Regions from separate parts of the Halobacillus sp. 12SKB genome, predicted to be linked through region 2. Evidence: riboswitches for the same ligand, from Rfam matches in the RefSeq annotation. Region 2 holds a riboswitch; each other region holds the start of a gene.
What was found. A riboswitch is a leader RNA that binds a small molecule or an ion and turns the genes downstream of it on or off. The one in region 2 is predicted to bind S-adenosylmethionine.

Region 1: another riboswitch for S-adenosylmethionine. It lies ahead of ACQ4XT_RS03750 (PLP-dependent aspartate aminotransferase family protein); the one in region 2 lies ahead of msrA (peptide-methionine (S)-S-oxide reductase MsrA).
Region 3: another riboswitch for S-adenosylmethionine. It lies ahead of ACQ4XT_RS09980 (methionine ABC transporter ATP-binding protein); the one in region 2 lies ahead of msrA (peptide-methionine (S)-S-oxide reductase MsrA).
Region 4: another riboswitch for S-adenosylmethionine. It lies ahead of ACQ4XT_RS08535 (acetyl-CoA C-acyltransferase); the one in region 2 lies ahead of msrA (peptide-methionine (S)-S-oxide reductase MsrA).

What each region holds. Positions count from the first base shown of each region.
Region 1 covers NZ_JBRFWR010000001.1:755,699-763,596, forward strand. The annotation lists gene ACQ4XT_RS03740 (hypothetical protein) at 1-46, opposite strand, end outside; gene ACQ4XT_RS03745 (dicarboxylate/amino acid:cation symporter) at 850-2,088, opposite strand; gene ACQ4XT_RS03750 (PLP-dependent aspartate aminotransferase family protein) at 2,617-4,395, opposite strand; SAM riboswitch class I at 4,534-4,644, opposite strand; gene ACQ4XT_RS03755 (trans-sulfuration enzyme family protein) at 4,718-5,863, opposite strand; gene ACQ4XT_RS03760 (NUDIX hydrolase) at 5,922-6,524, opposite strand; gene ACQ4XT_RS03765 (EAL domain-containing protein) at 6,805-7,898, opposite strand, start outside.
Region 2 covers NZ_JBRFWR010000001.1:256,190-264,087, reverse strand. The annotation lists gene ACQ4XT_RS01375 (Na+/H+ antiporter NhaC family protein) at 1-148, shown strand, start outside; gene ACQ4XT_RS01370 (DinB family protein) at 196-684, opposite strand; gene ACQ4XT_RS01365 (alpha/beta hydrolase family protein) at 867-1,742, shown strand; gene ACQ4XT_RS01360 (AIM24 family protein) at 1,922-2,614, shown strand; SAM riboswitch class I at 2,783-2,904, shown strand; gene msrA (peptide-methionine (S)-S-oxide reductase MsrA) at 3,026-3,499, shown strand; gene ACQ4XT_RS01350 (ion channel) at 3,547-3,951, opposite strand; gene eutH (ethanolamine utilization protein EutH) at 4,091-5,209, shown strand; gene ACQ4XT_RS01340 (peroxiredoxin-like family protein) at 5,234-5,887, shown strand; gene ACQ4XT_RS01335 (hypothetical protein) at 5,880-6,038, shown strand; gene ACQ4XT_RS01330 (ribonuclease H-like YkuK family protein) at 6,205-6,714, opposite strand; partial or broken gene ACQ4XT_RS01325 (AAA family ATPase) at 7,579-7,898, shown strand, end outside.
Region 3 covers NZ_JBRFWR010000001.1:2,075,684-2,083,581, reverse strand. The annotation lists gene ACQ4XT_RS10015 (cysteine desulfurase) at 1-299, opposite strand, end outside; gene sufD (Fe-S cluster assembly protein SufD) at 299-1,606, opposite strand; gene sufC (Fe-S cluster assembly ATPase SufC) at 1,626-2,405, opposite strand; gene ACQ4XT_RS10000 (YuzK family famiily protein) at 2,648-2,818, opposite strand; gene ACQ4XT_RS09995 (carboxymuconolactone decarboxylase family protein) at 3,016-3,381, opposite strand; gene ACQ4XT_RS09990 (MetQ/NlpA family ABC transporter substrate-binding protein) at 3,448-4,305, opposite strand; gene ACQ4XT_RS09985 (methionine ABC transporter permease) at 4,329-4,997, opposite strand; gene ACQ4XT_RS09980 (methionine ABC transporter ATP-binding protein) at 4,990-6,015, opposite strand; SAM riboswitch class I at 6,099-6,207, opposite strand; SAM riboswitch class I at 6,435-6,541, opposite strand; gene ACQ4XT_RS09975 (TlpA family protein disulfide reductase) at 6,632-7,054, shown strand; gene ACQ4XT_RS09970 (thioredoxin family protein) at 7,193-7,504, opposite strand; gene ACQ4XT_RS09965 (toprim domain-containing protein) at 7,516-7,863, opposite strand.
Region 4 covers NZ_JBRFWR010000001.1:1,764,137-1,772,034, forward strand. The annotation lists gene ACQ4XT_RS08515 (sodium:solute symporter family transporter) at 1-1,054, opposite strand, end outside; gene ACQ4XT_RS08520 (Zn-ribbon domain-containing OB-fold protein) at 1,150-1,572, opposite strand; gene ACQ4XT_RS08525 (thiolase family protein) at 1,569-2,729, opposite strand; gene ACQ4XT_RS08530 (acetoacetate--CoA ligase) at 2,729-4,672, opposite strand; gene ACQ4XT_RS08535 (acetyl-CoA C-acyltransferase) at 4,693-5,847, opposite strand; SAM riboswitch class I at 5,920-6,027, opposite strand; SAM riboswitch class I at 6,095-6,199, opposite strand; gene ACQ4XT_RS08540 (hypothetical protein) at 6,606-6,821, shown strand; gene ACQ4XT_RS08545 (hypothetical protein) at 7,059-7,469, shown strand; gene ACQ4XT_RS08550 (S-layer homology domain-containing protein) at 7,547-7,898, opposite strand, start outside.

The sequences.
Region 1 (7,898 bases), 500 kb from region 2:
TTCCCGTTAGAAAGATTATTTTTTGTAACGTTACTGAATAAAACATCGTATCACCTCTTCCAAGTTATCTATCTGTTACTATACCCATCAGAGGCCTTGGATACACGTCACCCCTCTCCTATTCTTCTTTACTAATATTCTTCCTCCTCATACGAAACCCTTTGTGTCCAGACAACAAATTCATTTGCCTCCCATAAAAAATCCGACCGCCTTAAAAGGCCGCCGGACACATCATAATTTTATTCCCCACCCTTCCACAAACTGTCCCGTTTGTGGAAGACTCAGTATCGAGATGTTTCAGGGTTCGTTGCTGGGGTTGAGCGTCAGGGGTGGCTGGGAAGCAACTCACTTTCCTGTGGGGGAGTGGCGAGCTTCCTCGGGCTAAAGCCCTGTGGGATCTCGCCTTTCTCCTTTCTCCCACGGGAGTCTCGCAGCTTCCCAACCACCCCATCTCATGTAAGGAAAAACGAACCCCTGTACCCAGAAGTAGGGCTCCCACTCGTCCCTTCTAAGCAAGCATAAAGCGATCTGCATCAAGCATTTACGTTCTAAACGCACACTGGGAAGAGTTGATAACATCCACTTCCCTCAACCATTCAAGCTTATTTTTCCAGTAGTGGTTTCGAGAATCTTCCATGATTAAGAGGCGGAGGCTCACCGCGCTTCCGCGGAAAGCGAGCTATTCCCCGCAGCCCCACCCACTCAATAAAAGTCTCGAAACCTGAGTCTTCAAGAAACCTGCCATTTAGTTTAATCACTTATAAAAGTAAATGAGTGATTTGGAATGGTAGGTTTATTTAAAAATAAAAAAAGTGCAACCTAAAAGGTTGCACTTTTGTTCATTATGCTTTATGCTTCCATACGTTTGGCATCTTCATCGATGCCGTATTTCCGCTCTGATTCAGCGACTACGACGGCACATGCTGCGTCACCTGTAATGTTCAAGGATGTACGTAGCATATCAAGCAGTCGGTCGATACCGATGATGAGCGCGATCCCTTCTACTGGCAGGGACACTTGGTTAAGAACCATCGCAAGCATGATCAGCCCTACACCAGGAACTCCTGCGGTACCGATACTTGCAAGAACCGCTGTCAGGACGACCATGACCAATTGCGCAAAAGAAAGGTCAGAACCGTAAACTTGTGCAATAAAAATTGTCGCTACACCCTGCATGATGGCTGTACCATCCATGTTGATGGTTGCACCTAAAGGCTGGACAAAACTACTGACAGGCTTCGGAACATTCAAGTTTTCCTGAGCTGTCTTCATGGAAATCGGTAGTGTTGAACTACTGCTGGATGTACTGAAACCGACCGTCATCGCAGGGAAAAACCCTTTGACGAACTTGATTGGATTCATTTTACCAAGGAAAGCGACAGCAGAACCATATGTCACGATTCCATGGATGATTAATCCGAGGATAACGACGAACATGTACATAAACATCCCTTTCATGCCGTCGATTCCCATCGTTCCGATTGCGGAAGCAAGTAGACCAAAGGCACCATATGGGGCAAAGCGCATGATCAGATTCACAAGGAACATCATGATTTCATTACCTTGTTCGACAAGCTTGTAAATCCCTTCTGTCTTCTTACCAAGCATCGCAAGTGCGAAACCGATGAAGATAGCAAAGGCAATAATTTGAAGCATGTTCCCTTCCGTCATTGCCTGGATAGGGTTCGTTGGGATAATGTTTGTAAATGTTTCAACGACACCAGGTGCTTCCTGAGCTTCATACTCTGCGCCCGCAGGATTGATGTCAATATTCCCAGGCTGGAAAACGTACGCAAGGGAAATAGCGATACTGATCGCGATTGTCGTTGTGACAAGGAAGAACGCAATGGTTTTCCCACCGATTCTACCTAACTTCTTAGGATCACCAAGAGAAGCGGTACCCAGGGTGATAGAGAAGAACACGATCGGTACAACTAGCATTTTAATAAGATTTAAGAATACCGTACCTAAAGGACCAAAAACATAAGCATCTAACGTACTGAACAGATCCGGTGCAGCTAAATGCAGACCCAAGCCTACAATAGCACCAAGAATCAGACCTATAAAAATCTTGGTTGTTAGTTTCATGCAGTAACCTCCTACAACAATATGAATGCGCTTACTTATTATTTTGTTTAAAAAGTGAAAAAATTAAAAGACGACATGTTCCCATCCATGTCAAAATGCATTAAAAAAAGACTTACTTTCAATATAGGATTCGGTACCTTTGAGCCTTGATGTGAATGTGGTTCAGGCTCTTCAAAGATGGTTGCAACCAACGTGGGTGTTAATGTGCTTTATAAATTATATCATAGAGTGATTGAAAATTGAATAGAATTTGCTGGTAGTTTCCTATACAACTATGTACCGGATAGTGCTTCATAATTTTCAACGGCCATTGAAACCGCGTGATCCATAGTCATTTTAGATTATGAGAATGTTTAGAATTTATTACATATTCATGAATTCCCATATGTCCATGCATATAATATTATCCCGTTGCATAAAAAAACGGCCGTTTGTTTGGCGGCCGTTCTTTATATAGAATTAACTTCTTACTGCTTTTTTAATTTCCCAACAAAGCTAACTCCCTACAGCAAAAAACTCTTTTGTTTATTAAATTTCACACGCATACGTATCGATGGATCCCCGCAACCGCTGAGCCTCTTTATACGTACACCGGTTATGAACGACTTCGAGTCCTGATTCACTTGCGATTTGGGCCGCCTTCGGTGCAATGACACCTTCTTGCAGCCAAAAAACGTCCGGCCTTATATCTACTGCTTCCTTAGCAATTTCAATGGCAGCTTCCGGACTGCGGAACACTTGAACGACATCAACTTTAAAAGGAATCGATCTAAGGTCTGCATACGCCTTCTCACCAAGGACTTCTGTTTCTTTTGGATTTACGGGAACGATTTGGTATCCCATCCTCTGCATTTTTCTTGCTAGACGATGGCTCGGGCGTGAAGGCTTTCCACTCAACCCTACAACTGCCAAACGTTTCGGACGCGTTTCCCCTCCTTCTTGGGTTTTAGAGGAACTCAAGGCCCACTTGATCACACCTTCATCATTTTCAGTAATCGCTGTTTGTTCCGTTTCTCTTCCTGTTGCTTTCGCAATGGCACGATCAAGGTCGTTGATTAAATCTTTGCTCGACTCAAGTCCTATGGATAAGCGGATCAATTCCTCTGTCACTCCACTTGCAGCTAGATCTTCGACAGACAACTGCTGATGAGTCGTGGAAGCGGGATGGATAATCAATGATTTCGCATCGCCGACATTTGCTACGTGAGACCAGAGTGATATGTTGTTGATCACTTGTCTACCGGCTTCCCGTCCGCCTTTAATTCCAAAATTAACGATGGAACCGTATCCTCCTTCAAGATATCGAGCGGCTAACTCATGTGCGGGATGGGAGGACAACCCCGGGTATGATACCCATTCCACATCAGGATGATCTTGTAAGTATTCTGCAATTTCCTGAGCGTTGTCTCCATGCCTGGCAACACGTAAGTGCAGCGTCTCCAAGCCTTGCAATAACAAGAAAGCATTCTGAGGGCTCAAACACGAACCAAAATCACGAAGCAGCTGGACACGCAGCTTCGTAATATAAGCAAGCGTCCCGAAGTCAGCGTTGTAAACGATCCCGTTATAACTGTCATCAGGCTCTGTGAAAACCGGATACTTACCGTTCCCCCAATTGAATTGTCCTCCGTCTACAACAACTCCTCCAATGGCCGTTCCATGGCCGCCAATCCATTTCGTTGCGGAGTGGATGACGATGTCGGCTCCATGCTCTATGGGCCGGCAAGTATAAGGGGTGGCGAATGTATTGTCGATCAGAAGGGGAAGATCATGATCATGAGCTACCGACGCTACTTTTTCAATATCCAGTACGTGAAGGCTTGGATTTCCGATCGTTTCAGCGAAGACAGCTTTCGTTCGGTCTGTAATGGCTTTCCGGAAGTTTTCAGGATCCTCTGGGTCGACAAAATGAACCTGAATGCCATATCGCGGTAAAGTGTTAGCGAATAAATTGTAAGTTCCACCATAAAGGTTCGCCGCGGCAACCACTTCATCTCCGGCTCCTGCAATGTTCAAAATAGATAGAGCAATGGCCGACATCCCGGAAGCCGTCGCAACAGAAGCAACCCCACCTTCCAAGAGGGCCATCCTTTTTTCAAAAACATCAACGGTCGGATTTCCAATTCGCGAATAAATATTTCCAGGCTCATCAAGTGCAAAAAGACTCTGGGCATGTTCTGTGTCATGAAAGACATAGGAGGTTGTTTGGTAAATCGGCACCGCACGAGATCCTGTGGTCGGATCCGGCGACTGTCCTCCGTGTAAAGAAATCGTATCTACATCATAGCTTTCAAATGAATTCGTCATGATTACTTCCTCCTCAAAAAAAGTTTTTTATTCTTATAGAGATAGTTGGCTTTAAGTATGCGAATCGTCCATAGATCTTTTCCCAACAGCAAAAAACCCTCTTCCAAATAAGAAGAGGGTTTGTCATTTCAATTCCTCCTCTTATCTGCCAGATCGTCGTGATCTGTAGGACGTGGCACCTTTTCAAACCGATGTTTGAAGGTTGCCGGGCTTCACAGGGCCTATTCCCTCAGCCTCTCTTGATAAGAGTGGTATGCAGTTGATTGAATATGTTGAGAATTATAACGGACAACAATCAGAAAAGTCAATTATTTTAGAAAATTTAATTCTCCGATTCTGAGATTGCTTTTTTCAGCTGCTCTATAATATCTTCATGATCTTCAATTCCGATGGAAAGTCGAATCACATAATCATTGATGCCGATTTTCTCACGCTCAGCATTCGATAACGCACGATGAGACGTACGAATAGGATAGGAAACCGTCGTTTCTACTCCCGCGAGCGTAGGAGCAATCTTCACCCATCCGAGCGACCGGAAAAACGCCTCTATGTCAATCGAATCATTAAGCTCGATGGTCACAATAGCCCCATTCCCTCTTTCCGAAACCTTTTCAGGATAATAGACAGTGCGGACTGCCTGATGATTTTCAAGGGCTTTTGCTACTTGTTTTGCATTATAAGATTGTTTATTCATCCTAAGACCTAAAGTTTTGGCTCCGCGTTGAGTAAGCCACGCTTCAAACGGACTGAGATTCGCACCAAACGTGACAATCTTCTGGGTAGCCGCCTGAACTAAATCCTCATTGCCGACCAACACCCCGCACGTCACGTCACTGTGACCACCAATATACTTCGTCCCACTATGGACGACAAGATCGACACCATGCGTGTAGGGCTGCAATAAGTATGGAGTGGCGAATGTATTATCAACCATCGTCTTCACATTCTTTTTACGGGCAAGAGCGACTAAGCCCTCTAAATCTTCCACCCGTAAAAAAGGATTGGAGATCGATTCCGTATAGAGAAGTTTCGTTTGAGATGTGACCGCCTCTGAAACCTCGTCCATATTCGAAAAAGAAACCATCGTTACATCAATACCGAACGTGGCCAGCTCTTTAGTGATCAACTTGTGTGAACCTCCATAAACATCCTCTGCAGCGACGATATGATCCCCTGGCTTTGCCACTGCAAGGATGCCTGCAAGGATGGCTGACATTCCGGATGAAGACGCCACTCCGGCTGGTGCTTCTTCCAGTTCCGCAACGGTTCCCGCAAGTTCATCTGTATTGGGGTTCCTTTCCCGTGTATATAAATAGGGGCTGTTTCCTTCATAATAGCTTTCCAAGTGGTCCAAATCTTTGAAAGTAAAAGCGGATGTCTGGTAAATCGGTGTACTCTTGCTATTCGGGACAAGACTTTGATCCGCTTTATGGTGGACTATTTTCGTATCAAAAGATGTATTCGTCATCGTTCGACTCCTCTCTCTTCACTTAATCAGAAATTATATAGAAGAAACAGGAATATTGTCAAAGTTTTGCGACATATTCACGTATGGATTGAAAAATGTACCGCACGTACCCTTTTTCATGAGGGACAAGATTATTATGAGTCACTTCCTTCTCATCACCATTAAGAATAGAGATCCCCTTCACAATTTGTTGATTGTCCACCAAATTCTCCATATCAGTCAGTGACACAGAAAGGATGTCCTTCACCTCTTCTCCGATTTTAAAGGTCATGTCCTTCGTCCAAGGGAGGAGGTAAATGCGGCAGATCTCCCTGTCTATGAGAGAGGACCCTTCCTTCAGTTCTTCCTTATAATCACCTTGGTGGATTAAATCGTCAGGTATCACCGTCAAACCGACTTCCTCCTCAATTTCCCTGACACCAGCCAGCAGAACATTCTCCCCCGCTTCTATATGGCCCGCAGCGGTAATATCAAGCAAACTCGGAAAGTCTTTCTTGTGATCCGCTCTTTCTTGAAACAATACATGGATCGTTTCATTTTCCATGTGGAACATCCAACAATGGAACGTTTCGTGCCAATCACCGTCCTGATGTACTTGCCCCCTTTCCTTTATTCCAACCGGACGCTCTTTTTCATCAAAAATCGTTAACATTTCCGCCATACGTCTTCCTCCCAAAAAATTACCTCATAGTACAAAAATAGCTCAGAGCGTGTCACTCTGAGCCTGAAGCAACCCCTATGTGGATATTGCTAATCTTAGAATTCTTGAGTTATACCATCTATAATTCCGCAGATAAACGTTGGAGATTATAGAATGATTGTAGTTGCAATCATTCCAACCCTTCTTTTCCTCGCTTACTCTAAGGAAGTAGGTGATCCCATCAAAGAATAACAAAAAAGCAGGAAGCAAGTACACAAAGAATATACCCCTCCCTCCCTTATTAGTTACTTACAAGACTCGCCGGAACAGGTTTACTGAAGTAATAGCCTTGATATTCATAGCAGCCTTTTTGTTTTAAGTAAGAAATATGTCCCCTTGTTTCCACTCCTTCAGCAATGACTTGCAGGCCAAGACTTTTCGCCATACTGATGATGGCATTAACGATCGGTACCTCTTCCCCTCGGTCACCAATTTGATTGATGAATGATCGATCGATTTTTATCGCATCTACAGGCAGCCGGTTCAAATAACTGAGGGAAGAAAAACCGACACCAAAGTCATCCAAATGAACTTTGATTCCTTTTTCCCGCAAACCGTTCAAGGTGTCTGTGCTACGATCGAAATCTTGAAGGACCATCGTTTCCGTTATTTCGAGGATCAAGCTGTGAGGAGGAAGCCCTGAATTATTGAGGGCTTTAAGAACTTTTCCTGTGAGATTCAGATCCTTGAACTGCTGGGCAGACAAGTTCACCGAAATTTTCAAATCCGGTCTTTGATCTTCCACCTGCCACCTTTTTGTTTGCTTACAAGCTTCCTTCAACACCCATTCCCCAATTTCTACAATCATTCCAGACTCTTCAGCAAGACTGATGAAGTAATGGGGAGATAACAAACCGTAATCTGGATGATTCCAGCGGATGAGTGATTCATAGCCGATCACCTGCGACGTTCTCCCGCATACTTGAGGTTGATAATGAAGCTCAAACTGATTTTTATCAAGAGCATGATGGAGGGATTGCTTCAAATGGAGCTCTTCTCTCATCTGCTCACTCATCTTTTCTTCATAAACTGCATAGCGGTTTTTTCCGCTTCTCTTCGCTTTATGCATCGCTGCATCCGCGTGGCGCAAAAGTGTTTCTCCACTGTAATGATCTCGGAGGCGGGCCGGGGTGAACGTGACGCCAATACTGACCGTATTGTAGAACTCTCTTTCTCCAATAAGAAAAGGGCGTCTCATTGAATGTATGACGTGGTCACTGACTCTCTCCAGCTCTTCGATGCTTTGGACATGTTTGAGAAGGACCACAAATTCATCACTGCTAATCCTGGAAATCACCGCATCATGCTGAGCAAATGTCTGCCTCAAGTAACGGG
Region 2 (7,898 bases):
TGTTGTCGGACCTGGAGAAGTCTTTCCGTTCGTCTTTCAGGGCTGGTTGCTGTTGATTGTTATGTTTATTGCAGCATGGACAGGCTGGGGACTTCGCTACACCGGTAAAAATGGTGAGGAAGTGAAACCAGAGGATTTTAAAAAGTAAGTGGTAAAAGTAACCCCCTGAGTTATGAACTCAGGGGGTGTTTTGTGTTACGTATGAAGATGGGCTTTTACTTCTTTCATTTGATCCAGGTGGCGAAGTTCGTGCCAGCCGATAAACTCTACCCATTGTTCCAAGTTCATATCTCCGAACGCGGGGTGAGGGAATGCACGGTTTTGTAATGTTTCTTCCTCCTTATTGTGAATAAGGAATAAAGTCGCCTCACGCGTCTTCTTCAAACCTTCTTTTGCTTCCTGCAAGGTCTTGAATTCCCCTTTTGGACGAACGGCCTCTGGGGCATCGACTTTATAATCACGGTTGGTGGTCTTATGGATCGGTTTTTCTGTCGCTTGTTGTGTGTCTCCCTGTTTGAGAGCTTGGTTGATCTGATAAACGATTAATTGTTCCATTAAGTATAAGTGTTCTAAAACTTCAAGGATGGACCAACGATCTTCTTCAGGCTTAACCGATGCTTCTTGCTCTGGAACTTCTTCTACAAATTCGAGCAGTTCTTTTCTTTTTTCATCTAAGCCATACATACAGATTCTCCCTTTCAAGTGAAGTTATCTCGAGTCTATCACAACTCCTATAGAAGGTTCTTTCCCTAGTACCTCAAGAAATGAAACCTTTCACATACTCTTCCGTATGTAAAAGTAAGAAAAGGAAAAAATTACATGACTAGGTCATACATATTATTCCAATTTTTCAGGAGGGAAATTAGGTGAAGAAACTGCTTTGGGCTTTCTTGGTTTTTCTTGGTTTTATAGGAGCTGTTGTATTCTTTGTTGATGCTAAAGAGGATAACATTCTCCTGAGTAAGGAAGAGGTAGAAATTGGTGTACCAGGTGTTACAGGATATTCCATTTCATATGACAGCGGTGGTACTGAAATTCCGGGGCTTTGGGTTGAACCGGATGATATCGATGGCGCTCTCCCGCTGCTCATTCATAATCGTGGAGGAGTGGGAGAAAGTTCGTTGACAGATGCGCAAGAACTTAAAAACCTATCTTATTGGGCAAAGCGGGGGTATGTTGTACTAGCGACTCACTACAGGGAAAATGCAGAAGAAAAGTTTGAGCCAACTAAAAGGAAAGATTTTGTCCGGGATGTTCTCGATTTAAAAAAGGTGGGTACCGAGCTTGACCATGTGGATGAAGAGCGAACCGTTATGCTCGGATATTCCCGTGGCGGATGGATGAGTTTCCTAGCCGTTCAACAAGACATAGAGGTTGATGCAGTCGCTGTAATTGGAGGCATTACCGACTTGAAGCAGCTGTATGTAACGCAACCAGAACCTGTTCAAAAACAAATTGAACATTTATTGGGAGAACCAGGGGGAGACCAGAGCTGGTATCGGGAGCTTGCTCCAATTAACTGGGTGAAGGACATTGATGTACCAACCTTAATGCTTCACGGAGAGAGGGATCAGACAGTTCCGGTTGAACAGGCGCGAATGTTCGCAAAGTTGATGGAAGGTAATCATGACCTCCATCGGTATGTCGAATATGAAAATGGAGATCATGGCCTGAGGCTGCATTTCAAAGAGTATGCTCCTGAGGTGCTGGATTGGTTTGAAAAGCATCTAGAGGAAAAGTAAAGTGTATAGTATATAGTAGGGATTTATCTATGTTTATTGAATAGAAAATTACGAAGGCTGTTTTTATCCTTTCCATAGAGTTACAGATACGTAAACTTTAGGACTCGATTTTGATCCATCGTGGTATAGAAGCAGTGAGGAAGCATAAATAACCATAGAATAGGATTAGGAGGAATACAATGAGCGACTACTCTATTGATGAATTTATTAGAAAAACGAAACAGGATGAATCAGAGAATGATTATTTTGAGCTGGAGACCCCGAGAATTCTTGAGGTAAACCTCCTCGATCAAGTGTGGGCTAAAGCAGGAGCGATGATTTCTTATAATGGGAACATTAAATTTGAAAGAGAAGGGATCCTCGAGCATGGCGTCGGTCGTTTATTTAAAAAAGCGATGACCGGAGAAGGAAGCTCTTTAATGAAGGCTACGGGTCGCGGGCGGCTTTACCTTGCTGATCAGGGCAAGAAGATTACTATTTTTGATCTGGATAATGAAACAATCACGGTGAATGGTAATGATCTTCTTGCCTTTGAACCAAGCATTGACTGGGATATAAAACTAATGAAAAAAGTAGCGGGTATGGTTTCTGGTGGTTTGTTCAACGTAACCCTCAGCGGGAGTGGCCGTGTGGCTATTACATCGCACTATGAACCGTTGACGCTGCTCGTACGTCCTGGTGAACCTGTCATTACAGACCCGCATGCTACGGTGGCATGGTCCGGGCACTTGGAGCCGAATTTCAAAACAGACATCAGCTTCAAGACACTTATAGGCAGGGGAAGCGGTGAATCCATTCAAATGGAGTTTGAAGGTGATGGATTTGTCATTGTCCAGCCGTTCGAGGAAGTTTACACGACGGGGCAGAGCTGAGCTGGAGCGGATTTTTTTACAGACAGGCATGCGCATGTTAAGGTTTGAATATAATGAAATCAAAGAAGAACTCAATGTGCATTCACTAGAATTTTTTCATTTATTATCCTTTACTTCGTTACTAATACGTAGTACTATGGGTACTAACAAAAAATAAATAACGGAAACTTCTTATCCAGAGAGGCGGAGGGACTGGCCCTTTGATGCCCGGCAACCATCGAATCAATCTACGGATTGACGAGAACGGTGCCAATTCCTGTAGAATGTACCAACATTCTAAGAGATGAGAGGATCGTGCGGATATTAGCGACCCCTTTTCTTACTGGATAAGAAAAGGGGTCTTTTCGTGTAAGCACCATAACCGTCAAGGCTCTCGATAGAAGTTGCGTTAAGGGAAAGGAAAGATGTTATATGGCAACAGCTATTTTTGGTGCAGGATGTTTTTGGGGAGTAGAAGCGTTTTTTGAAAAATTCGAAGGGGTTACAGAAACAAAGGTCGGTTATATTGGCGGCCACCTGGAGAACCCGACATACGAACAAGTAAAAGCAGGCAAGAGTGGACACGCGGAATCTGTCAAAGTGAACTACGATCCAACGGTTATCACCTATGCAGAACTTGTAAATATCTTCTTTGAAGCTCACGACCCGACTTCCCGCAACAAACAGGGAATCGACGTAGGTCACCAATATCGTTCTGTCATTTTCCATTCGGATGCAAGCCAGAAATACATTGCTGAAGAAAAAATCAAAGAGTGGGAAGGCAAAGGAGTTTTCAAACGCCCGATCGTTACAGAAGTTGAAGAAGCAACAACTTTTTATGAAGCTGAAGAGCACCATCAGAAATATTTACAAAAGCATGGCTCTGCCGCATGCTCCATTGGATAACGAAAAGGACCCTTTCACAAGGGTCCTTTTCATATAGGTCAACCTTCTTAACCTTCTCTTTGTCTGGACGCATCCATCGCTTTTAAGAAATAGGCCGTAGGGAGAAGGATGCCGATTCCTGATTCAAGCAAAGCAAAAAATCGGGCCATCCCCACAGGCAGCATATCCCCATAACCCACGCTCAACAATGTTTCCCCACTGAAGTAAAGCAAGTCCAAAAAGGTTGGGTCAACAGGTTCCCGGGATGATAGACTAGTAACTAGAATGACTCCATCTAAAGATAGAAGATAGTAAAGGATCGTAAATCCCATTAATACACCTGTGAGAACAAAAAATAATTGAAAGAAAAGGGCTGTGCTGAAGTAGCTTTTTCTGTATGTTTTATTTGTGAAAAAATAAACGAGATTTGCTGCAATGAATATAATCGCAACGATGAACAGAGCTTGTACCATTCTTATTCTCCTTTTTTAAAATAATGAGAGGTTTTGGCAGCATCCATTAGGAAATGGTGAGCAAACCATTATAGAAAAACTTCTACCCTATGTTGAAGTGCCCGTAAACATAGACTCAAAAAAGGAAGGAGGTGGGCTTTTGTGGGTTAATGACGCTATCTTGATTGTCATGTGTATCTTCATGGTATTGGGAGCACTTGATTACTATGTCCTTAATCACCGCCTGTCTCTTGGATGGCGGTTTTACGAAGCGTTTATGATGATGGGCCCACTGGCTCTTTCGATGGTAGGGATCATCTCCCTTGCACCTGTATTGTCCCAGTGGTTGGCGCCTGCCATCCGCCCCGTGTTTTTATGGTTTGGAGCGGATCCGTCGATGTTTGCATCCATGATGCTTGCTATTGACATGGGAGCCTATCCTCTGGCGGAATCCTTAGCCTTAGAAGAGGAGGCCGCTACCTTTTCCTGGGCCCTCCTCGGTACGATGATGGGACCAACGCTTGTTTTCACAATTCCTGTTGCGCTTTCGATTGTGAAAAAAGAGGATCGCCCTTTCTTTTCAAGAGGAATTTTAGCTGGTTTAGTTACGGTTCCGATCGGATGTTTTGTTGGTGGTGCTGTGGCAGGATATGAAGCGGTATGGATGTTACGGAATTTAACACCAGCTATTTTGCTTTCCGCCTGTATTGGGGCAGGTTTATGGTTGTTCACGAACGTAACCATCCGGCTATTTTCTTATTTCGGAAAAACCATTGAAATCATAATTATCACTGGTCTCGCCCTTATAATTATTGAATCATTGACAGGGTTTGTTGTCCTTCCGGGGATGGCACCTTTATCTGAAGGGATGGTCATCGTTGGAAAGATTACCGTTACATTAGCAGGCGCTTACCCCCTTGTTGCTTTCATTAATCAGCGGGGGGAGAGATGGATCGGACGACTGAGTGATAGATTAGGCATGAATTCTACATCTTTAACAGGATTGATTGCTTCCACGGCGCATCACCTACCTATGTTAGCGACGATGAAAGATATGGATGAACGAGGAAAAACGGTCAACGCTGCGTTTGCCGTGAGTGGAGCATTCGTCATCGGCAGTCATTTCGCCTTCGTAGCAAGTGTGGAAAAGGATATGATTTTTCCAGTATTGCTGGGGAAATTAACAGCAGGACTCTTAGCTGTCGGGCTTGCTTTATGGATGACGAGAGAAAGCAAATCAGTTTCTTCGAGTGTCGAAACTCTATATAATGAAAAGTGAATCCACTGAAAAAGGAGTTTTTTCATGAAGACAGAAATGAGAAAGCATTATAATGATTACATTGAAAAATTCAAGAAAGCAACTCCTGATGAAATCCAGGGGAAAATGAAGAAGGCGATTGATGAACTTGAATCTTCGGATGAAGGAGACGGTTTGTCTACAGGAGAGAAAGCGCCAAACTTTAATTTGCCTGATGCGAAGGGGAAAACGGTCGAACTGTATGAACAATTGAAAAGTGGTCCGGTCGTCCTTACTTTTTACCGCGGAGGCTGGTGCCCTTACTGCAACATGGAACTGAGAGCCTATCAGCAGATTTTAGATGAGATTCATGGACAAGGAGCTGAATTAATTGCAGTCAGCCCTCAAACTCCCGATCAGTCATTGACCACCCAGGAGAAAAATGAACTCAACTATCACGTACTGAGCGACGTTGGAAATGAAGTGGCCAATCAATACAATTTGGTGTACCAATTACCAGATTATCTTGTAGATGTGTACAAAGATAAAGGGCTGCACGTGGATAAACATAATGGCGATGAGACATGGACCCTGCCTGTCTCCGCAACTTATATTATTGATACAGATGGTACGATTGTGTATGACTATACGAAGGCGGACTACAAAGATCGAGCCGAACCATCTGACGTACTAGGAGAATTGAAAAAAATAAATGCGTAAGAATAAAGCGTCCTCTTTAGTTGTTAGAGGACGCTTTTTTATTTTACATAAAAAGATTCAGGTTCATGAAAAAGAAATAGGCGGCAAGGATAAATATAAGGATGCAGGATTGCAGGCAAAGACCAACAACGCTGCATATCTTCCCACCTAAGGCGAACCGGTATCCTGGGGCGTCTGTGGAGAGTTCAACGAGAGCTTTATTCGCAAAAGAGAGACCGATCCATCCAAGGATAATGCCGATAAAAGGAAGAAAGATGGACATCATTCCTAACACACAAGATGTTATGGCCTTTTGATACATCAACAATCACCGCCCGCTACTTTGTATATCGATTGGCGTAACTGCTTGCGACAATGGAATCCGGTTTAATCTTCGCTTCCATCCCGAGAGACTCGATTCTGGCCATCATTTCATTTACATAGACTCTTGTCCTGTTTCGGTCTCCACTCCCGATATCAATGTGTCCTTCAATCGTAAATGTTGCCCCTTTATAGATATAGGGGAGAACAACTTCGATGAGATCATTCTTTTTTTCTTCCGTAAATAAGGAAGCCACTTGTTCTGTTAACGAAGTTTCGTAGGAAATACGTTCATGCAGGGTAGTCATTTCTCTGTGGACCACTTCTTTGCGGAAACAGGCCCAGGCCCCTTTACCAACTCGTTGGATGACGATGCCGGTAATGAACAGAGTGTGGGAGGGATGAACTTGGGAATCGGTTCCCATCATGAGTTTGTAATCCCCGATCGGATCACTTTTCATGAACGTTAGTATATGGGAAAACACTTCTTCAAACTTCATCTTTTTATGGGTGAGGTTCTGAAACATATGGGATTGGTTCACAGTAGCCAACTCCTTAAATTTTTCAAAAGAAAGGGATTGTACGTCAAATGAGCTAGTGACCATTCTGTTATTAAGATATTCATAGACCTACTCGAAAGATAACATGAATTTATCGAGAGTATGTGTCAGTGTTGAAAAATTTATGTGCATTTTCATTGAAAAAGGGAATCTGCATGGTGAAACGAGAAGGAATATTACATAGAAGTTCCGAAACGAAGACTTCAAGAAAAGCTCCCTTTTCTTGAAGACTCAGTTTCGTGACGATTATGTGGTTCTAGGGGCTCCGGGAAAAGATTCGCTTTCCATGGGGCGGGCGGTGAGCCTCCTCAGGCTACGCCTTCCGGGGTCTCACCTGTCCCACACGTCCCATAGGAGTCTCACCGTTTCCCTCCGCCCCTTTGCCATGGAAAGGATTCTCGAAACCAACACTAAAAGATCAGCTCTTATGATTATGGAAGGTGGATTATAGAACCCCTAAACTTATAAGTGAAGTTCCAATTTCCCCCACATAGGCAGGCATAAAGTGCTTTGTATCAAGCATTTACGTTTTCTAAATGTCCATTGAGTAGAGTTTATATGATTCACTTCCCATAACCATACAAGGTGATCTTCCAAGTAGTGGTTTCGAGAATCTACCATGGTAAAGGGGCGGAGGGGAATGGCGAGACTCCTGCGGGAAAAAAGTGCAGGGTGAGACCCCACAGGACGAAGTCCGAGGAGGCTCACCGCGCTCCCGCGGAAAGCGAGCTATTCCCCGCAGCCCCACCCACTCAATAAAAGTCTCGAAACTGAGTCTTCAAGAAACGTGCCATATACGTTAATAAACACTAACGAAAGGAGGGGGAGAGGATGGTGGGAGAGATCCTTCGAAGAATCCCTTCATTAGATGCAGGGAAAAGATTTGTATTAGGAATCGATGGTTTGAGTCGTTCAGGAAAAACGACACTCACAGAGAAAATAGAAAAGGAACTCCAGAAATCGTCTTTTCCAGTCGTTACGTATCATATCGATGATTACGTTGTGGGAAGAGAGAAGAGATACAATACCGGGTATGAACAATGGTACGAATATTATTTTCTGCAATGGGATGTCAAAGCGTTAAAGGAAGACTTATTTTAAAGCACTGGTAAAAGAGAGTAGGTTGGTTATTGTAGAAGGTGTATTTTTAC
Region 3 (7,898 bases), 1.8 Mb from region 2:
GCTACGGTATTGATAGCGGTTGTTGTCCCACGTGTAAAGATAACCTCCTGGGTACTGGACGCATTAATGAAGCGTCTCACTTTCTCCCGTGCCCCTTCGTACTCGTCTGTCGCTTTTGTACCAAGCGTGTGTACACCTCGATGGACATTGGAGTTGTAACCACGATAGTATTCATCAAGCTTTTCAATCACCTTTATCGGCTTCTGAGAAGTCGCTGATGAATCCAAATACACGAGCGGATGTCCATTAACTTCTTGATGCAGAATTGGAAATTCGTCGCGTACCGCTTTTACATCCATTAATATACTTTCCTTTCAATCACTTGCTTCAACTGTCGTTTCACAGCATCTACAGGTAATTGGTTTACTACTGGAGCTAGGAAACCATGGATAATTAAACGCTCGGCTTCAAACTTGGAAATTCCTCGACTCATCAAGTAATACAGTTGAATCGGATCTACACGTCCAACAGAAGCTGCGTGTCCTGCAGTTACGTCGTCTTCATCAATGAGAAGAATTGGGTTTGCGTCTCCGCGTGCGTCACTGCTCAGCATAAGAACACGTGACTCTTGTTCTGCATTGGATTTGCTTGCCCCATGTTCAATCTTTCCGATTCCGTTGAATATAGCAGATGCTTTATCCTTCATTACTCCGTGTTGAAGAATATAACCATCAGAACCTTTTCCGAAGTGGGTAATGTTGGCTGTGAAGTTCTGCTTCTGTGTTCCACGTCCAATGGCAACTGTTTTCGCATTAGAGTGAGAGTTATCACCAATCAAGTGTGTGATGTTCTCAGAAACAGTATTCCCTTCATTCATTTGCCCCAGAGCCCATTCGATGACTGAATCGCGGTAAGCAACTCCACGACGATTGGCATACACGGTAGTGCCTGCTTCGAAGTTGTCGACAGCTCCAAAGGATACTTTCGCTCCATCTTTAGCAATGACCTCTGTCACAATGTTTGCAGAAGTTTTATCTTCTTTATTGTGAGAAATATAGTTCTCAACATAAGTTACAGAACTATTCTCTTCTGCGACGACCAAAATGTGGTTGATTAGAGAAGCTTTTGGATCTTCCTGCCAGAAAATCGCCTGAATAGGATCCTCTATCTGCACATTTTTTGGAACATAAAGGAAAATTCCTCCGTTCATAAGAGCTGCGTGAAGAGCTGTCAAACGATGGTCATCCATGTGAACAGCATCGTTCATGTAATACTTCTCTACCAATTCACTGTGCTCTCTAAGTGCCGTTCCGATATCTGTGAAAATGACACCTTGATCTTTCAATTTCTGATCAATTGTTCCGTATGCTACTGTATGGTTACGCTGAATGACCAGGTTTTGTTGTTCTTTTTCTTCATCTAAGAAATCTTTGATTTCAACTGGAAGTTCATCAAGGGATTCAATACGATCACCCGTTACGTGATGTTCGAACTCCGTGAAGTTCCATTTGGAGATATTCGTTTTATCTGGTTTCGGAAGTTGTAGAGATTCCGATTTCTCCAGGGCGCTAAGACGAAGGTTCTTCATCCATTCAGGCTCATTCTGCCCTTGGGAGAATTGTGAGATGTACTCTTTGTCATATGGTAGTGAGACTTCTACTGTCATGGTTACCCTCCTATCTTAATTACGCGTTAACGGTTTCGTCTTCGATGCCAAGTTCCTGTTTAATCCAATCATAACCTTCCGCTTCCAGACGCTGGGAAAGTTCTGGTCCACCAGATTTGACAACACGTCCTTGCATCATAACGTGTACTTTATCAGGAGTAATGTAGTTCAATAGACGCTGGTAGTGAGTGATGATTAAGCAACCGAAAGCATCGTTACGCATTTCGTTAATTCCTTTTGCGACTACTTTCAGTGCATCAATATCTAGTCCAGAATCAATTTCATCCAAGATGGCAATTGCTGGTTGAATCATCATTAACTGCAGGATTTCATTACGTTTCTTCTCACCACCGGAGAAACCTTCGTTAAGGTAACGCTGTGCCATATTTTTATCCATATCAAGTGTGTCCATCTTCGCATCCATCTCTTTAATGAATTTCATAAGAGAGATTTCATCGCCTTCTTCACGGTGTGCGTTAATAGAAGAACGTAAGAAGTCAGAGTTTGTTACACCACTGATTTCACTAGGATATTGCATAGCTAGGAATAGACCTGCTTGAGCTCGCTCGTCCACTTCCATTTCAAGGACGTTTTCGCCATCAAGCAATACTTCACCTTTTGTCACTTCATATTTAGGGTGACCCATGATTGCGGAAGCTAGTGTGGATTTACCAGTTCCGTTCGGTCCCATAACAGCGTGGAATTCCCCACCGTTGATTGTTAAATTAACACCTTTAAGGATTTCTTGACCTTCGATTTCTACGTGAAGATCTTTGATTTCTAAAGTTGATCCTGCCATAAATGAATACCTCCAGTATCTATTTTTATAGAATGTCCAAGTTAATCGGAAACAAAGAACTATTCTCAATTTATTCTCATTACAATCTTATATCATTTAGTGCTTGTTATCAACTTTTTCCCATTAGCTGAAGCCAAGGAAATGACCAGACAACAAACAAATTTCTACATTTTTCATGTGTATTATAACATGAAAAAATCAGGTGGCTAAACACACCTGATTTTTTCATTTCTTATCATTTATTATCTATGCAATTGACGGTCGACCTGGGCAAACATTTTCTGACTCTTTTCGAATTCACGTTGGCGTTTTTCCTCTACTTTCAAGCGTGTATCCAACTTTCTGCTGTACTCCGCATAACTCATGTTATGGGATTGGTGCATGGCTTTCTCCATATCAGCAGTGTAATTCAAGTTCAGATCGTCACTAATAACGAATCAATCCTTTCAGATTATTTACACAATTTAAAATACCATAATTCTTATACCCAAATAAAACCCCTTGAAACTTTAAATTCATGCAAAACAAATCCTCATCGTTAATGTAAGCGTTTACCGCAGGCGAGCATATAGAATACATTCAATTTACTTCAATTTTCTAATTATTTAAATTAATTGACCGTTGTCGTCAAATCCATGTACGCATCCTGTACAAGTGTTACAGCTTGACTTAAAGCCGCTCCCCCACCAAATGCAGCTGCAACACCACAAGCTTCCAGTATTTCCTTTTCTGTTGCGCCCTGATCGACGCAGCCTTTCGTATGATAGATCATACAATACTCATCCTGTGCAACAATGCTGATTCCTAATGCCATCAATTGCTTCTCTTTTTTAGATAGTTCTCCAGCTTTAAAACATTCTTGTGTAAATTCATCAAACTTATGAGAAACTTCCGGCATGTGCTCTCTGAAGGCTCCCATTCCTTCTTTATAATCATGTAAATACGTTTGCGTCCACGTCATATTTTGCTCCTGCATATGAAAACCTCCCAATAAAAATAAGTGACTGCGGTTAGTATAAACCGCAGCCACCCATTTTATCCGTTATTCAGCATCACTTGATACCGGCACAACAGCACCATCATATTCTTCTTTTATGAAGTTCACGATCTCTTCAGAACGAAGAACTTCTACAAGTGTATTCAATGCTTCATTGTCTTTATCATCACTATTTGCAGCAACAACGTTCACGTATGGAGAATCAGATTCCTCCAGAATAATTGAATCTTCGCTAGGCGACAGTCCCGCTTCAATGGCATAGTTCGTATTAATCGCAACAAGTACGTCTTCTTCACGTTGGTAAACTTGTGGAAGGTTGGCAGCATCTACTCCTGTATCAAATTCAATGTTTTTAGGGTTTTCTACAACATCCTGCACAGTAGCATCTACTTTTTCAACACTTTCATCCAACTTGATCAGTCCCTCTTTCTCTAAGAGCGACAGAATTCGACCGTGAGTGGAGACAGAACGACTCATAACTAGTGTCGTACCTTCTTCAACGTCTTCCAGGCTTTCATACTTTTGAGAATAAACTCCGATAGGCTCAATATGGATACCACCAAGGTTTGCAAAGTCATACCCTTTCTCTTCCTCTTGGATCTCCATATAAGGGATCGTTTGGAAATAGTTCGCGTCTATACGGCCTTCATCTAAGTCCTGGTTCGGTAAAATGTAATCCTGATATTCTTCAATCTCTAACGTAATTCCTTCTTCTTCAAGCAAAGGTTTTGCTTTTTCAAGAACTTCAGCATGAGGAACACTGGTAGCTCCTACCTTTATCTCTTTGGTTCCACCTTCTTCACCTTCAGCTCCTGATGTATTTTCATCCTCACTCGATGACCCGCAAGCTGCGAGAACAACGATAAGCAACACGGCAATTAAACTTGTCCAGATTTTTTTCATTTTAATTCTCTCCCTTTTATTTTTTATCTTTTATCCAATTTCCGTGAGATGGCATCTCCGATAAATTGGAATATAAACACAATGAATATGATTAAAATGGTACAAATGAATACAACATCAAAGTTACTTCGTTGGAACCCGTAGAAATAGGCAAAATCGCCGAGACCACCAGATCCGATTGCACCGGCTACTGCGGTGTATCCAATTAATGCGATAGCTGTTACGGTAATCCCTGATATTAAAGCTGGCATCGATTCCGGAAGCAATACTTTGAAAATGATGGTGGAATACTTCGCTCCCATAGATTTTGCTGCTTCAACAACACCTTTATCAACTTCTTTCAACGCAATTTCCACCAGACGGGCATAAAATGGCGCCCCCCCGATAATCAATGCAGGTAATGCTGCTTGCGGTCCTCGTATGGTCCCCAGCAGAAAATCAGTAAACGGGAACAATAATAATATGAGAATGATAAAAGGAATCGCTCTAAATATGTTAACGATGGAAGCAGTGATCCAATTCAACGTTTTATTTGCCCAAAGACCTCCGGGCCCGGTCAAGTAAAGGAGGAGCCCTAAAAGCAAACCTAAAACAAATGTCCCAGCGACAGAAACCAGCGTCATATAAAGAGTTTCGTTTGTAGCTGTAATCATGTCTTCCATTCTTACGTTCGGGAACCATTGATTAAACATGTGGATTCACCTCTACTTCTACAGATGTTGATTCAATATATTCAATGGCACGCTGGACTTCTGTTTGGTCTCCGTCAAACTGAACAAACATTGTCCCGTACGCCCCCTTCTGCGTCTGGGTAATCTTTCCATGCAGAATATTGACATCCACTTCAAACTTCCTTGATAAATCACTGATTAATGCCTGATTTGTACTTTCTCCCACAAAGTGAAGGCGTATGATTTCTCCGGACCGATAATTATCTTTGATCAACTGCAGGGACGTCTCTTTTTCCGGGTCCCCCATCACCTGATCCACAAACTTCTTCGTAACCGGTTTTTGAGGATGAAGAAAGACATCCAGCACTTCTCCTTGTTCAACAAGCTTTCCATCTTCCATAACCGCCACCTGATGACAAATTTTGCGGATGACGTGCATTTCATGTGTGATTAGAACAATAGTAAGTCCGAGTTTTTCGTTGATATCCACTAGAAGATCAAGAATCGAATCCGTGGTCTCAGGGTCCAACGCGGATGTGGCTTCATCACACAAAAGAACTTTAGGATTGTTTGCGAGCGCTCTGGCTATTCCCACTCTTTGCTTTTGTCCACCGCTCAATTGGGATGGATAAGAACCCCCTCGGCCTTTTAACCCTACCAACTCTATCAATTCATCGACACGTTTTTGCCTTTCTGCTTTCGGGATCCCTGCAATTTCCAAAGGAAAAGCGATATTATCATGAACGGTTCGTGACCAGAGCAAATTGAAGTGCTGGAAGATCATTCCTATTTCTTGTCTGGCCAACCTTAATTTCCCTTTGCTTAAAGACGTAAGTTCCTGATCATCGACAAGAACACTTCCTTCAGTGGGATCTTCCAATCGGTTCAGTAAACGAATGAATGTACTTTTACCGGCCCCACTATAGCCGATGACCCCATAAATTTCCCCTTTGTTAATATTTAGACTTAAATCATCCACTGCTCGTACATCTTGATCTTTCGTGTGGAATATCTTAGATAGTCCTTTAATTTTAATCATGCTGTTTTCCCTCCACTTCCAAAAAAACGCCATTCTGTCCTTGAGAACAGAATGGCGTTTTTATTCATACCTAAAAATCTGTTCTCTCATCTGTCAAAGCTTTATACTTTGCAGGATTTGGCACCTGAGCAAAACAGTATTGCCGGTTGCCGGGCATCATCGGGCCAGTCCCTCCGCCACTCTGGATAAGAGATTTTAATTTATTAACTTATTATTGCTTTAACTCGTTTAAGTAGTACAAAGAGGATTTTAGCACCGTACGAATTTTGTGTCAACTCATAAACAGATTGTTCAGAAAAATAAAACCCACCTGCACTAATGAAATCCTTAAATCATCCACACAAAAACATCCAATATTCCATCAATTTAAAAAATAAAAAAATCCCTTCTTTAATAGAAGAGATTCGTCATTTTTACATTTCTCATCTATCAAAGTCATAAGACTTCGCAGGAATTAGCACCGTGCAGTGTACCTGCCGGTTGCCGGGCATCGTAGGGCCAGTCCCTCCGCCACTCTGGATAAGTGAAGATGTCGATATGAAATTAATAATTATGTTAGCATGGGGAATAGATGAGCGTCAATCCATAACCACCGCTAAATAAAAGGAGAATGACCTTGAGTAAACAAGCCCCTTTATTTGAACTGTCTTATATGAACGACCACTCTTCTATTTATAAACTTGAGGATGACTTAGGGAAAGTTATCGTCTTGACCTTTTGGGCTTCATGGTGTCCCGATTGCGGAAAAGACTTACCTATGAAAGAACAGCTGTACAAAACGATGGACCATGATAAAGTAAAGATGATGACGATCAATGTAACTGGAAGAGAGCGGAATGTAGAGGAGAGCATTGAATTCAAAGAAAAGTTTCTAACACAACCTACTCTTTCTGATGACGGAACTTCCGTTTATAACCTCTACAATTGTCATGGTGTTCCTTCCACCATCATCATTGATCAACAAGGAGATATCCATGCTAATTTTGGCGATCAGGCCTCTTTTTTAGATATTGTTAGTAAATTAGGAGAAATCGTGTAATTTTCATAAAAAAGACAGCAAAGACGTTGGAACGTCTTTGCTGTCTTTTTTATTATTGAATAACTTCCACATCTCACTTAAATATTGAAGAGAATTTTTAATTCTACACTAGCGGTCATTTCCTGGGAAATATAAACACTATTCAACAAAACCTACCACTTTCTCATACATATAGGAGACAGAGTGAAACGCATAAATCTTTTCCTCTACCTCTCCTCCTCTGGTCACAAGCAGACATGGGACACTTTCTATCTTATAATGCTGCATCCACTCGGGGTGTAGAGAAGCATTCATTTCCATAAAAACTTCTCTATTAAAAACAGCTTCAAGTGTTGTTAGCATTTGACGTGCTAAATGACAAGTTGCACAAAAAGGGCTGTGAACGAATGTGAGGGTCCTTTGTGGAGTATTGAAGAGCTTGTTTACTTCTGTTGTTTTTATTTCCTCCAAAAGTCATCCTCCTATATTAAATAGATCGACTTTACGTTGAAATGTCTACTGAGTAAGGCTCTTGCCAATTCAGGTTCCGGGGTAGCTGCCACTTCCCTGAAAGCCTTATCTATATAGATATGCTCGGCGTGAGGAAGCTCTTCAGTCAATTGTTTTCTTAGTTTGTAACCAGAGTCATCTTCATCTACTAAAATATACACAGTACGATCATCTAAGTTATGATCAAATATCATTTCTTCCATGCGCTCGATTCCTAAAGTACCATGGGTGCAGATGATTTCAATCTCTTCATCAAGAACTTTATTCAACTTCTTCTTGTCCGTAATTCCTTCAACAATGACGATTCGTTCTCCATCCATCTTCATCACCTACTATATAGAAACAGACCATGCCA
Region 4 (7,898 bases), 1.5 Mb from region 2:
TGATTCCTAAGTACAAGCTGTCTGTGCTGGATAAAATCGCGGAAATGATTCCGACGATCATGATAGCTGCGATGACACTCGGGAAAGCCTCAATGACATAGGTAGGAATCGCTGCATCGGCACTTTGTAAGCTCGGGAAAAGCACGCGGGCGGCGAGTCCGCCGAGCACCATCAGTGTAGAAATGATGCAGAGCACCAACCCTGCAGATAATGTGAATGGAGCCAGGTCTTCTTCTTTTTCAATCGACAGCACTTTGTTCAACAGGTGTGGCATCAATACGAAACTGAAGAGGAGGAACTGCACGGCCATGATAGCGAGCGCACTGTTATAGGGACCGCCGTCCGCAATGGCTGCAGTCAGGTTCGGGTCGATGCTATTCAGGCGGTCGGTCAGCACACCAAACACGTTCCACCCTCCACCAATCGTCCAGAAAAAGGATAAGACGATGAATACTGATGTAATTGCCATTAGAATCCCCTGGATGCCGTCCGTGATGATTTGCGCGAAGGCACCTCCTAGACCAATGTAAAGAATCGTGATAGCTACACCGATGATGATGCCCCAGAAGTAGGGGATACCGATGACGGTTTCAAAGATGGTCGCAAGTCCGACATTTTGTCCGACGATATAATAGACATTGAATAAGATCAGTAAAGAGACGATTGCTTGCAGGGCTTTCGAGTTATAACGTTTTCCAAGCCATTCGGGAAGTGTCGACACATGACCGAATTTCTTCCCGTAACGCCAGAATGTTTTGGCAAAGAGAAGCAGTCCGACCCAGGAAACGCCAAAGCAGCCAAGGGTGTACCAGAGCACGGCGGTCCCGTGTTCGTAGGCGAGGCCTGGGACTCCGATGAATAGGTTGGCACTGGCGTAAGAGGTGGCAAAACTTGCGCCGACAAGCCAGGGGCTCACTTTTCCGCGGGCGGTAGCAAATCCGGACATCGACTGGCTGTGCGCTCGCCCTTTTTTACCCACCCACGTCACAGCGGCAAAGTAAACAACTAATAAAAAGACCACGGTCCATAACAATACACTGGAACTTGTAAGCATCGTTTATCGTTCTCCTTTCTTCGTCGTGTAAAAATTCTTCCATATAAATAGTCCGAGTAACCAGAATAAAGCAACAGCGATGAAGTAAGTAAGAATCATATCGTTTCCTCCTGTTTTTTGAAAAATGGCAAGGGGTGTGGTCCGATTTCACTGATTTCCATTTCGACTTTTAGGTTATGTTTTAAGTTATCTTCTTCTACTAATACATGCGTCAATAGGGAAGGTCCTTCTTCAAGAGCGACGACGCCGACCACATAGGGCGTATGTTCCTGCCACGCTGGATGTCCGGCCCGATGGATGACGCTCCATGTTTTCAGCTTCCCTCGTCCAGAAGCTTTTTTCCAAGTTAACGAATCATGAAAACAATGGGGACAGTGCTCGCGAGGGTAGAAAATCCATTGCTCGCACTTGTCACATTGCTGAAGACTGAGGGTTCCGGCATGGATGCTTTCCCAGAAAGGCTGACTAACAGGTGTAATCGTAGGACGTGGCAGAGAAATGTTCTGTAGTTGGCTCATCGTTCTCCTCCTAACACAAGGGCTGTCGTTTCGCTTAATGTGGCTCCGTTTCCCGTCACAAGGGCTTGTCTGGCATCAGGGATTTGACGGTTTCCAGCTTCGCCTCTCAATTGATGGACGGCTTCCACGACGTGTGACATGCCGCCTGCTAAGTCTGCCTGACCGAAGCCCAGCTGGCCGCCATGCGTGTTTAATGGATAATCTCCGTCATGACCAAAGCTATGGTTTTTGACAAAATCACCGAACTGCCCTGGCTTACATAGACCGGCACTCTCAAGGGTTGTGGCAACGACACTTGTATAACAGTCGTATAGTGAGAAAAGGTCTATGTCTTCCACATTCGTACGCGCTTGTTCAAGCGCCCTGGGGATTGAATAGTTGAATGGCAGAGCGTCTATACTTGGCGCCTGGCTGACCGCCCGGTGGGTGATCTTTTCACCAGCTCCTTTCAAATAGACTGGTTTATGCATCCCTTCGGCAGCTTTTTCCGCTGATGTTACGACGACGGCTGCTCCACCGGCGACAGGCATGACGATTTCCAACAGGTGAAGCGGATCGGCAATCATCGGAGAGGCAAGAATATCTTCGACTTCGACGGGCTTATCATAAAAAATCGCATCCGGGTTTAACTGGGCATTCTTCCTGTGCCAGTAAGCGATTCTTGCGAAATCTTCCTGGGTGGATCCGTATTCTTCCATGTGCTGTCTTTTTAAGAGGGCATAGGAAGTATTGGCTCCCGATGCCCCGAAAGGCACATCAAATTCACGGATCGGATTGCGGTTTGGAGATCGTAATGTTTCTCCTTTTTCATTTTTGTTAGCTAGAACACAGACGACGGTTTCGCACATGCCGGCCTGGATCGCTGCGGCTGCTCTCCAAATCATCCCTGGCCCGGTCGCTCCTCCGAGATCGACCGTATTGGACATATTGGGCTCGATTCCTAAGTATTCGGAAACCGTCGCCGGCACATGTTGGGGTGTCTCCCCGACTTGTGGTCCGACGAGGAGGCCGTCGATGTCATCCTTTGAGATGCCGGCATCCTGGATGGCGAGACGGACGGATTCTACAATCGAACTTAAGGTCGTTTTTCCTTCTGAATAACGGACGGGCTTCAGCTCACCGATTCCGATGATCGCCCCTTGGGTTTGAGTGGCCATTACACGAACTTCCTTTCTGAGAGCTGACGAAATGCTTGTAAACTGGATGGATTACGTAAAGATGCTTCGTTTTTCACTTCTTTTCCTAAAGCGGCTGTTTTCGCTGCTCCTTCAACTCTTTTTCCATTGATGGTATGGGGGATATCTTCCACTTGATATATTCGTTTCGGTACGTGCCTTGGAGAAGCTTTCGTCCGGATTTGCCGGCGTATTTCTTTTGCTAATTCATCTGTCAGATGTTCCGTGACGACACAAAGGATGATTTCTTCGTCATGTTCTATCGGTAATCCGAAGACGACGCTATCCATGATTTCTTTGATATGATCGACGACTCCGTATATTTCTGCGGTACCGATCCGAACGCCGCCTGGATTCAAGGTCGTATCGGCACGTCCATAAATGATGAACGATTGGTCGATGGTCTGTTCGGCTAAGTCTCCATGTGTCCAGATTCCAGGTCTTTTGGAAAAATAGCTCTTGCGGTAGCGTTCCTCTCCACCTTCTCCGAAGAAGGTAAGCGGCATGCTCGGGAATGGTTTCGTGCACACAAGGTCGCCTTTTTCTTCGTAGACCGATGCTCCTCGCTCATCCAATACATCCACCGCCATCCCTAACGCTTTGCATGCGATTTCGCCTTGCTTCAGAGGATGAACGGGAGAGCCCATCACAAAACAGCCGATAATTTCTGTTCCTCCTGAAATGGATGCAAGGAACAGATCCTGTTTGATGGCTTGGTAAATCCAGTTGTATTGCTCAGGTGCTAAGGGAGCCCCGCAGGATAGCAGACTTTTCAAGGAATCAAGCGAATGACTATTTTTCAGATCTACGCCTGCTTTCATTAATGTATCGAGGTATTTAGGACTTGTACCGAAATGGGTGATGCCGACTTCATCCGCAATGTCCCACAAATGGGTGAGGGAATCCTTTCTTACGGGAGAGCCGTCATACAACAGGATGGCCGCTTCACTGGCCAACCCAGAAACGAGCCATGGATACATCATCCAGGCGGTATTGGTGTACCAGAACAACACATCATTTTGCTGGAGATCGCAATGGAACTGATGCTCTTTCACATGTTGAAGCAGGGTGCCGCCGACCGAATGGACGATTGCTTTCGGCAGCCCCGTCGTTCCCGATGTATATAAAATATATAAAGGGTGATTGAAAGGAACGGATTGGAACGTTGGCTCTACTGCATCATTGGTGCAAAGCTTGTTCCAAGAAAGAGATTTAATTCCTTCGATATTTGTCTCTCCTCCGAAAGTGACAAGTGCAGACAGTCCTTCGAGGTGCTCCGTCGTCTGCTTGATTTTTTCTTCGATCTGGAATGGCTTTTGCTTATATTGATAGGAGAGAGTAGCGATCAATACTTTTGGTTTCACCTGACCGATGCGATCGACGATTCCTTTCGTCCCAAAGTCGGGGGAACAGGAGGTCCATGTCGCCCCGAGTGAAGTGGTCGCAAGCAAGGCGACCAACCCTTGGATATCGTTCGTCGTGACCCCGGCCACACAATCGCCTTCCTGTACACCTAATCGCTTTAACCCTTCCTGAGCTTTGGCAACGGATTGCCTTAGCTCATGTAAAGTGACGCTTCGTTGAACGCCTTCCTCATTTGCTTCATAGGCAACGATTCGATTAAGAGAACCGCGCAGCAGGTTTTCAGCGAAGTTCAACCGTGCTTCCGGAAACCAGATACTATCCGGCATGGAAGGACCTGGGACAAACACACGGTCTCCCTTTTCTCCGATAATTCCCGCATAATCCCACACCGCTGACCAAAATTCAGTAAGGTGGGAAACGGACCAGCGGTGGAACCGTTCGTAAGGGAAAAGCGGCTGGCCGGTATATTCAGCAAAAGCTTTGATATGCGATTGTTCTATTCGTTCGCTCGATGGTTCCCATAGGTAAGGGGAAGGCTGAGCTGTGATGGTTGTACTCATTGGGTTTGTCTCCTTTCGAGTTATGAATGAGGAACTTCAATTAAGATGGCCATTCCCTGGCCGCCACCGCCGCAAAGGGAAGCGATGCCTTTTCCTCCGCCGCGCCGTTTCAGTTCATGAGCAAGGGTCAAAACGAGCCGGAAGCCTGTGCCGCCTAATGGATGACCAAGAGCGATCGCGCCACCATTGACATTGACCCGGTCATAATCGATGCCAAGATCCCGGCAGCTCGCAATCACGACACTGGCAAAAGCTTCATTGATTTCAAATAGATCGATATCTTCGGTCGTCAATTGGTGTCTGTCTAATAGTTCCTGGATCGCTTGCGATGGTTTGGTTTGTAAACTCGGATCTGGTCCGGCAATCTCTGACCAGTCGATCATTTCGGCAAGAGGATTCTGTCCGAGTGATTCTGCTTTCTCTTTGGTGGTAACGATCCCAATACTCGCCCCGTCCGTCATTTGAGAAGCGTTGCCTGCCGTAATCGTGCCTTCATTGGAAAAGGCGGGGGAGAGGCTGGATAACTTTTCGACTGTCGTTTCTTTGCGGATGCCTTCATCTTCCCCGAGTAATCCTGTAAAAGGAGCGATTTCAGGTTGGAACCATCCTTTTTCCTGAGCAAGAGATGCTCGTTGCTGGGATAGAGCGGCATACTCATCCTGTTCCTCACGACTGATTTCGAAGGAGCGGTTTTTCTCATCGGTGAGAGCTCCCATCGAGACATCGGTTAAGGCGCACCATAAACCGTCGTTCAGTAACGTGTCTTTGAGGATGCTATGACCGAGTCCTGAAGAAGCACGTACAGGAGCGGTATGAGGAGCGTTCGTCATCGAGTCGAATCCACCGACGATGTATAATTCTCCCTCGTTCAATTGCAGCCTGCGGGAGGCATCCGCGATTGTAGCGATTCCTCCTAAGCAGACATTGTTCAATGTGATAGCGGGTGAACCGATGTCTACTCCTGACTTATAAGCGACTTGCCGGGCAGGGTTTTGGCCACCCCCAGCCTGGATTACTTGGGCAAGAAGCACACCATCCGCCTGTTTGACTATCGGATTTCTCTCAAGTAGAGCGTTTAGCGCGTGCGATCCAAGTTCTGCTGCGGATTTTTTCTTCAAAGCCCCTTTCCACTTTCCGAAAGGGGTACGGATGCCATCTAAAAGTACAGTACTCATCTATGTAGCCACTCCTTTTTCTAAAATAGAAAGAGCCCTCTTCACAAGAAATAAGAAGAGGGCTCTTGGCTCTTCTTATCTTCCAGGAACATCTCCTGCAGGAATTAGCACCTTATCAAGCTAATGCTTGATGGTTGCCGGGCGTCAACGGGCCAGTCCCTCTGCCTCTCTGGATAAGAAATAAGTATTTAATTGGAAAATATAAAACCTCTCTATCAAGGATAGAGAGGCTCGAGATTATGTAAATCTCTTATCTTCCTGAGCGTTCACTCAGTAGGATTTGGCACCATGCTATGAATATAGCGGTTGCCGGGTTTCACAGGGCCAGTCCCTCCACCTCTCTGGATAAGATGTTCTTTCGTTATTTGGTTAAGTGCCATGTTAGCAAGGGAAAGGATCAGTGTCAATGCATTTTATAGAAAAGTGTGAAAATTAATTTTATTTGGTGCCTAATCTCAAGCGTATTAGAAAACGAAAAGACAGCATAACAGCAGGGGGTTTCACTGGTGTTTCATATCTTTTTCGACTTTATATGTGATTATGTTTTTTGAAGCTTATGTGTTTGATCATTACCTAGGTTTGTTCTTAATTGTAAAAGTCGTTTTCTAGGATAAGCAGGAATTTGGATGAATCGTGTAGTAAATATGTAGTACAAGAATCTATTTTAATTCTTGTCATCCTCGCTATTCCTAACATTCAAAAGAACCTGACGAATGAATGCAGAAGCGAGGAAAGATTTCAAATAAGGGGGCATACACATGGCAGAAGTATCTTCGATGAAGCAGGCCGTTGATGTTTTACTTAAAAAGGGATTATCCAAGCGGGAGATCCTAACCAATGTAGATAACAGCCATTTCCCGTTTGAGGATGAAGAAGTTGTGATGACTTTTATTGATCTACAAATCGAGTGTTCCTCTGATGATGAATTTAACAAGTTGGTCGAGTATTTATATGGATTTAATTTGAAACAATAATAGATTCCCCCTCCACCTTTTTACAACTTAACTCAAAGTGTAAGGAAACTGTAGGAAAGCGAAGTACTATGGTTTAATAGGTGTTGTTGGCTTCTCTAATCGTATTAGCGAACTGAAGGATGGCGTAGTATCGAACTCCTTGTGGGTGATACTACGCTATTTATTTTAGGTTTATTCATATGTATTGGTCTTCTAGATGACTTAAGGTCAGGAGGGATATTCACAGGAGGTAACTATATGATTAAAAAGATATTCTTTTACGTATTCATCATTTTCGCTCTTAGTGCTTGCAGCCAACACAGCGTAGCAGATGAAGCCCTTATCATACTAGAAGAGGTGCAAATCGCTATCACAGATCAAGGATTGGTTCTAGAGGATGCAGATTTACCAAGCTTCAATGCTTTCACTAGAGAGTTAAACGGTGTTTCGCCCGAAGCATTTTTTATAGATGGTGATACACTTTCTATTTATGTATTTCCATCTACAGATGAACGAAAAGAAGGAATGGATGATTTTGAAGAAAAATCAGCTGCAGCTGGAGTCGTTGAACACGAAAAGTACACGCATAAAAACATCTTGGTATTTTATGAACTTGGAAATGAGGAAGTGGATAGTAAACTAAAGTCAGCAATAAATGGATTAGAGTAATCTTAAAAATGATGAAATGGAAACAGCGTAGCATCCTATTTAGGGTGCTACGCTGTTTCTGTTGAGAAAGGGAATGTTTAAGGATTGTAATAATAATCAGGATCATTCATGAAACGGTCAAAGACATTCCATCCTTGTTGGTCTTTGACTTCATAGGTTGCTGTATTCGTGGCTGCTCCATTTTCAAAATTAATTTCCCAATCATTAATAAAGAATGACCAGGTTGAATTGTTATAAATAATGGTTTGGAAATGGTTTTCTTTTACATGCTTGATTCCGTCTTGTGCGAAGCAGAACATAGAGTTATCTGTATCCATAACTCCAATTCTATTCATCTCTCCATTTTTAGCATAGAATAATTGTCCACACGTCACATTGGAGCTCTGAACTTCTGTTGCAACTAATACATCAGGGTTACTATCAAGGACA